Regions from separate parts of the Flavobacterium sp. LK-23 genome, predicted to be linked through region 1. Evidence: riboswitches for the same ligand, from Rfam matches in the RefSeq annotation. Region 1 holds a riboswitch; each other region holds the start of a gene.
What was found. Region 1 has a riboswitch for S-adenosylmethionine ahead of AC3Y25_RS06035 (redoxin domain-containing protein). Riboswitches for the same ligand answer to the same signal wherever they lie in the genome.
Positions count from the first base shown of each region.

Region 2: another riboswitch for S-adenosylmethionine. It lies ahead of AC3Y25_RS00790 (homocysteine S-methyltransferase family protein); the one in region 1 lies ahead of AC3Y25_RS06035 (redoxin domain-containing protein).
Region 3: another riboswitch for S-adenosylmethionine. It lies ahead of AC3Y25_RS00870 (alpha/beta fold hydrolase); the one in region 1 lies ahead of AC3Y25_RS06035 (redoxin domain-containing protein).

Region 1 is NZ_JBYUVT010000003.1:85,055-87,324, reverse strand. Features, by position in the region: gene AC3Y25_RS06040 (response regulator) at 1-412, shown strand, start outside; SAM riboswitch class I at 629-729, shown strand; gene AC3Y25_RS06035 (redoxin domain-containing protein) at 969-1,961, shown strand; gene AC3Y25_RS06030 (aminotransferase class V-fold PLP-dependent enzyme) at 2,045-2,270, shown strand, end outside.
Region 2 is NZ_JBYUVT010000001.1:199,835-202,104, reverse strand. Features, by position in the region: gene AC3Y25_RS00795 (NAD(P)/FAD-dependent oxidoreductase) at 1-286, shown strand, start outside; SAM riboswitch class I at 797-913, shown strand; gene AC3Y25_RS00790 (homocysteine S-methyltransferase family protein) at 1,249-2,253, shown strand.
Region 3 is NZ_JBYUVT010000001.1:217,642-219,911, forward strand. Features, by position in the region: gene thrA (bifunctional aspartate kinase/homoserine dehydrogenase I) at 1-359, opposite strand, end outside; gene AC3Y25_RS00870 (alpha/beta fold hydrolase) at 361-1,344, opposite strand; SAM riboswitch class I at 1,422-1,529, opposite strand; gene AC3Y25_RS00875 (hypothetical protein) at 1,720-1,920, opposite strand.

The DNA of each region.
Region 1 (2,270 bases):
TGCAGAAATGTTTTGCGAAGCATTGGCAGAAATAGATGAAAGTATTGTTTGCTATTGTTCAGAAAATGGTAGCGGTGTGATAAATACGCTGAAAAATCAGGAGAAGATTCCAGAAATTGTTTTTCTAGATTTAAATATGCCAGTTATGAACGGCTGGGAATGTCTGAAGCAATTAAAATCGGAAGAACGTTATAAAGATATTCCTGTAATTATGATTTCTACTTCTTCGTACAGAAATGATATGGATACGGCTGCCAATCTTGGAGCAGTCTGCTATTTTGTAAAACCAAATAATTTTGACGACTTAAAACAGGTTTTGAGATTAATTACTTCAAACCTTGAAAATGGGCTAAAAGAAGCTTTTTCAAATCTTGAAAATAATAAATATTTACATGTCTTTTGTGCAGAATGAAACTGTGTTTTCTTTTTTTGAAAAGTAAAACGTATGAATTTATTTTATAAAAAAAGCATTTGCCAAAAAGTATATTTTGTTTTAATGTGTTGATTTTTAAAATTTTAAATTGTACTAAATGATCTTTTTAATAAAAAAAGTAAAAAAAAGCATTTTAAACTTGACTAATTCGGTAGAATTAATATATATTTGTATCACAGAAAATTTATATAATGATACTTATCCAGAAAGACTGAGGGAATAGGCCCATTGAAGTCTTAGCAACCTGTTGCCGAATAAGGTGCTAAATCCTTCCGCTGTGTGCGGGTAGATAAGAAAGATTTCTCCGTAAATCTGTTTAAGATCATCCAATTTAAAATCTTTATTATGAAAGCAGAATACATTTTGTACGCTAGTTATGAACTCTTGAATTCCATTTTTGAAGAAAACAGTTTTGCTTTTTTCTGAAGGCTTAAAGACTAGTTTCTCTCCAATTTCTTTTATAAACAACAATAACGCTAATGATTTTTTTCATTGGCCTGAAATTCTTTTGTCTAATCTTAAAACTAAAAATAAAATGAAAAAAATACTATTAGGTTTTGCTTTGCTTTTTGGAGCTTTTCAAACTCAAGCGCAGGAAAATAATTTACAATTAAAAGGGACTGTTGTCGATACAGTGGCGCAATATGTTTACCTGCAAAAGTTTCACAATAAAATGTTTACTACAATTGATTCGGCAAAAGTAAAAGATGGAAATTTTAGTTTTAAAACAAAAGTAAAAACACCAGAATTATATGGATTGAGCGTCAATACAGAAAGTTCGCCCTTGTATGTTTTTCTTGAAAAAGACCCAATTACAGTAAAACTGAGTCCGAAGAAATATTATACCGCTTCTGTAGTTGAAGGTTCGGCTTCTCAAGATTTGTTCGAAATCTATAAAAAGAGCAAAGATGTAGAAATCAGCAAATTCATAACCGAACAGCCAAAATCTATTGTTTCAGCTTATGTGTTGTACAGAAATTGGTCTTATAGATTAACGCCAGAGCAGATTACACAAAATATTGCTTTGTTGGATAAAAGTCTTCAAAATACCACTTACGTAAAAGAATTAAAAGAACTGGCTATTGTTTTAGATGGATTAGCGGTAGGTAAAAAAGCCCCTGATTTTACAGCCAATGATCCTGACGGAAAGCCAGTTCGACTTTATGATAATTTAAAAGGCGGGTATACTCTAGTTGATTTTTGGGCTTCATGGTGCGGACCATGCCGAAGAGAGAACCCAAATATTGTAGCAGCTTACAAAGAATTTCATGATAAAGGATTCAACATTGTAGGGATTTCTCTAGATAAAAAGAAAGAAAACTGGGTTAAAGGAATTCAAGATGATAATTTAACCTGGACACACGTTTCTGATTTGCTTTTCTGGAACAGTGCTGTTGCTAAATTATATGGTGTAAGAGCTATTCCAGGAAATTATTTAGTGGATTCTAAAGGAATAATCGTTGCGAAAAACCTGCACGGAGAAGAATTACAAGCTACACTAAAAACGCTTTTAGAAAATAAAATTTAATAAAGAACACGCAATCTTGTCATTCCTCGAAATGACAAAAATTGAGAAAGAATACATATTAGTTAATTTAAAATGATAAGGAAATGAATGCGATTGAGCCAACAACAAAACCAACAGAGCCTGAATGTTACTTTTCTAAATTTAGAGAAAATACAGTAGGAATTGATCATACTTTCGAATCGGTTTACGGAGAACAAAATTTAGTGTACGCAGACTGGGTTGCCAGCGGAAGATTATACCATCCGATCGAAGATATAATGCTCAATAAAATTGGTCCAATGATTGCCAATACGCATTCACTTTCAAGTC
Region 2 (2,270 bases), on a different contig from region 1:
CTGGGGATTAGAAATTGAGAAAAATGCAATTAAAGTAAACAATGCATTAGATTACCAAACTAACATTCCGGGAATCTTCGCTATTGGAGACGTAAATACATACCCAGGAAAATTAAAGTTGATCCTTTGTGGTTTCCACGAAGCAACTTTAATGTGCCAGGCTGCATACGGAATCATCAATCCAGGTAAAAAATACGTATTGAAATATACAACAGTTTCAGGAGTAGACGGTTTCGACGGAACACGTAAAGAAGCTCCAAAAGCAGTTGTGAAAGCGATTGTTTAAGTTGCTAAGATTCTTAGTTTCTAAGACACTAAGATTTTATAAAAAAAAAGCTCAAACTTTTTTAAAGTTTGAGCTTTTTTTTATAAAACATATTCAAACATAGCCAGTGGTTTCAACCACTGGAACACAACGTATAGACACAACGCACAATCAATTTACATGATAACAAAACAAAACAGATTATCACAATACGTTTCCCGTGGTTGAAACCACGGGCTATATTAGAAAAACAGGTTTAGCTTTTTTATTAATCCCAGAGGGATGACATATTTATAGAAAAGAAATTATTCGTTTGGGCAAGAGCTCAGCGGAGCGAAATATATTTCGCTCCGCTGGAGCTCTTGTGTTGTGCTTGTCTTTTTTCTATAAATATTATGCTCCTCTGGAGCTAAATCACGTAAAAGATAAAAACTTAGAATCTCAGTATCTTAGCCTCTCAGCAACTTCAAAAAAAACATTTGCAAATAGAAACCCTATTTCATACCTTTGCACTGTTCTTAAAATTATTGTCAGTTATCACGAAAGGCGGAGGGATAGACCCGATGAAACCTTAGCAACCCTTTATCATAAAGAAGGTGCTAAATTCTACTTTATACGACATTTTCCAGTATTAAAGATAGATAACACAAATACATACTCGTATTTCTCAAAACTTTTCTCGATAACATATAATATTTACTGAAACAGATTCTGTATCAGGAGCGAATCATTGGCGCATTTTTGCAGTCAATAGTTCCCGCTTTTCGTTGCAATCATTTTGTCCGCCGCGGCGGACAAAATAATTTCCACTTCAATCGGGGCTAAGGAGCCAGCAATAGTGCACTTTTGGAATTAATGTGAAAAAAATATCCGAAGCAAACCTAACAGGTTTTTAAAACCTGTTAGGTTTAAACTTCACAATCATAATAAAAAAAACTTAGCATCTTAGAACCTTAGCGTCTTAGCAGCTAAAACAAAAAAACATGGCAATTACAATTCAAGAAGCAATAAAAAAGAATATCCTAATCCTAGATGGAGCAATGGGAACAATGTTGCAGCGCTATAATTTCTCCGAAGAAGATTTCAGAGGAGAGCGTTTCAAAGATTTCCCGCATCCGTTAAAAGGAAACAACGATTTACTATCCCTAACACAACCACAAGCAATCCGCGATGTTCATGCCGCTTATTACGAAGCTGGTGCTGACATTGTAGAAACCAATACTTTCTCTGGAACGACAATCGGTATGGCCGATTATCATATGGAAGATTTGGTTTACGAGTTAAACTACGAATCGGCAAAAATTGCAAGACAAGTAGCCGATGAGTTTACTGCAAAAAAACCGGAAAAACCACGTTTTGTAGCCGGTTCAATCGGACCGACAAACCGTACAGCAAGTATGTCTCCAGATGTAAACGATCCAGGTTACAGAGCCGTAACTTTTGACGATTTGCGAATTGCTTACAAACAACAAGCAGAAGCTTTAATGGATGGTGGATGCGATTTACTTTTAGTAGAAACGATTTTCGATACACTGAATGCAAAAGCAGCACTTTTCGCAATTGAAGAAGTAAAAGAAGAACGAAACATCGATATTCCAATCATGGTTTCGGGAACAATTACAGATGCGTCTGGAAGAACACTTTCTGGACAAACTGTAGAAGCGTTTTTGATTTCAGTTTCGCATATTCCGTTATTAAGTGTAGGATTCAATTGCGCTCTTGGGGCCGATTTGTTGAAACCATACTTAAAAACATTAGCACATAATACAAGTTTTAATGTTTCGGCGCATCCAAACGCAGGATTGCCAAACGCTTTTGGACAATATGATGAAACGCCAGAACAAACTCAGGCTTTCATTAAAGAATATTTAGATGATAATTTAATCAATATTATTGGCGGTTGTTGTGGTACAACTCCAGATCATATTAGATTAATGGCTGAAGTTGCGAAGGATTATAAGCCTAGAGTGGCACCAGTAACTGTATAGTCTAATTTTTGAAATAT
Region 3 (2,270 bases), on a different contig from region 1:
AATTTAGCCGAAAGCAATTCTCCTTTAGACAAAATCTGATCTTTGATTTTCTTGCTGTAATCGCCAATTAAACTTACCCCTTCAAAAAGTTTGTCTAAGACACCAAATTCTTCCGATAAATCTACATTCGGATAATCTGATATTTGATATTTTTTAAAATTCTCTAATAATTCTTTGTAACTGCCGTTTTTAGCAGCAATGCTCAAAATAAACTCTAATTCGTCTGTAGCATTTCCGCGTGCAGAAACTACAACGGCAATTTTTTCACCTTGACTTACTTTATCAGAAATGATTGAAACAACTTTGTTAAGTCCTTCTCCGTTTGCTAACGATTTACCTCCAAATTTTAATACTTTCATTTTATTTCTTTATTGTTTCTGCCTTAAAAATATCGCTAAGTAAATGATCTAATTGTTTGTACTCGATTAAAAAAGCGTCATGTCCGTGAACCGAATCAATTTCGCTGTAGAAAACATTATCTTTAAATTTCTTCAATTCTTCGTAGGTTTCTACGTTCTCCTTAGCTGTAAAAAACAAATCCGAATTGATTCCGATAATATGAATTGAAGCTTTTGTTTTAGACAATAAATTTTCAAAACTTTCACTATTTCTAGTAATATCAATTGTTTTAAGCAACTGATTCATTAATTTATAAGAAGACAATTGGAATCTTTTCTGCAATTTTTTCCCGTGATGCGCCAGCCAACTTTCTATATTAAAAATCAAAAGGTCTTGATTGATTGTACGCTGAAATTTTTCTTTGAAAGATTCTGGCGAACGGTAACAAAGCATTGCATGTATTCTGGCGTCTTCAATTGGCTTCGAAGAATTATTCAGAATTTGCTCTTGTAAAAAGCAATTTGCAATAAGCCAATCAGTAGATTTCCAATCACTCGCAATCGGAATAAGGTTTTCTGTAATATTTGGCGCTAATGCTAAAATTTCCCAAGCAATTCCGCCACCAACAGAACCTCCAATAACCGCAAAAAGCTTTTCGATATTTAGAGTTTTTACACCTTCGATAAAGATTTTGGCAATGTCTCTCGCTGTAAAATCTAAATAGTTGTCAATTAAAAAAGAATTGCTTCCGTTTCCTGGAATATCGAAAGCTAGAATGGCATAAACATCAGTATCAATGGTTTTACCTTTACCAATCAAGTCATTCCACCAGCCATTTTCGCCAGTAACTTGCGAATTTCCAGTTAAAGCATGATTAACCAAAACAATAGGCGCGCTGTGCAAAGGTTGTCCTGCCAGCGTAAAACTTAATGGTATAGAATGATAAGTTGCACCACTTTCTGTGATGAAATCTTGAATTATAATGGGATTTGGTATATTTTCCAATTTCAAATCTGTTGTATTATTGATTTGTATATGGAAATATTAGAAAGAAAAACTAGGTTTAACTAGAAAAAATCTTGTTGTTATCTTTCCACGTTTGGCGTGGTAGAATGTAGCACCTTCTTCGTTTTACCGAAGGGTTGCTAAGGCTTCATCGGGTCTAATCCCTCGTCCTTTCTTTATAACATTTCAATACGTGTTTGAACTTAACGAGTGCAAATTAACTACTAATTTCGCTAACAAACAAATTTTATCTAAAAGTGTTTGTTAAATTTCTGTGACATACTTTAGCAAAAACTATTATACGCAAAAATTTACCGAACAAAAATGCCCAGTAAAATTAAGCAGGTTTTCACCTAGTTTATGATGCTTTTCCGTTTAGATAAAAAGCGTTTCATTTTCTTTTGAATACATCAAAAACAATAAAGAATTTGGTGCTTTTTTCTCAGCACTTTTATCTTCCTCTGTCATTCCGAATCTTGGGTGAGCCAATTCGTTTGTTGGCGGTGGATTACTATTTTTTGTCCTTCTATTTTTCAATTTAGAAATTTTTTCTGCGAAGTAGTTCAATTTGCTCATGATATTAAGTTTTAGTTAAGTTGTGTTTTATAATCTTTATTTCTCGTTTATCTTTTTGTTAATTCGTTTTACCGAATAAAAAAACCCTTTTGGATTTTTAGATACCAAAAGGGTTTAAGTTTTTACACTCATGTATGCTTTTAGTATCAACAGACGTATGCGCAAATAAGCGCGACAGTAAACATCTTGTTCATCTGTAAGGATTTATTCATCTGTGATTTATATTGTATTTTAAAATTTTGCATTTCTGTTAAATTAAAAAGCCTCCTAATATTTCTATCGGAGGCTCTTACTATATTGTTATTGTATTCTTACAATTTTTTTAAGCAATAGACACCCCAGCCTCGGTC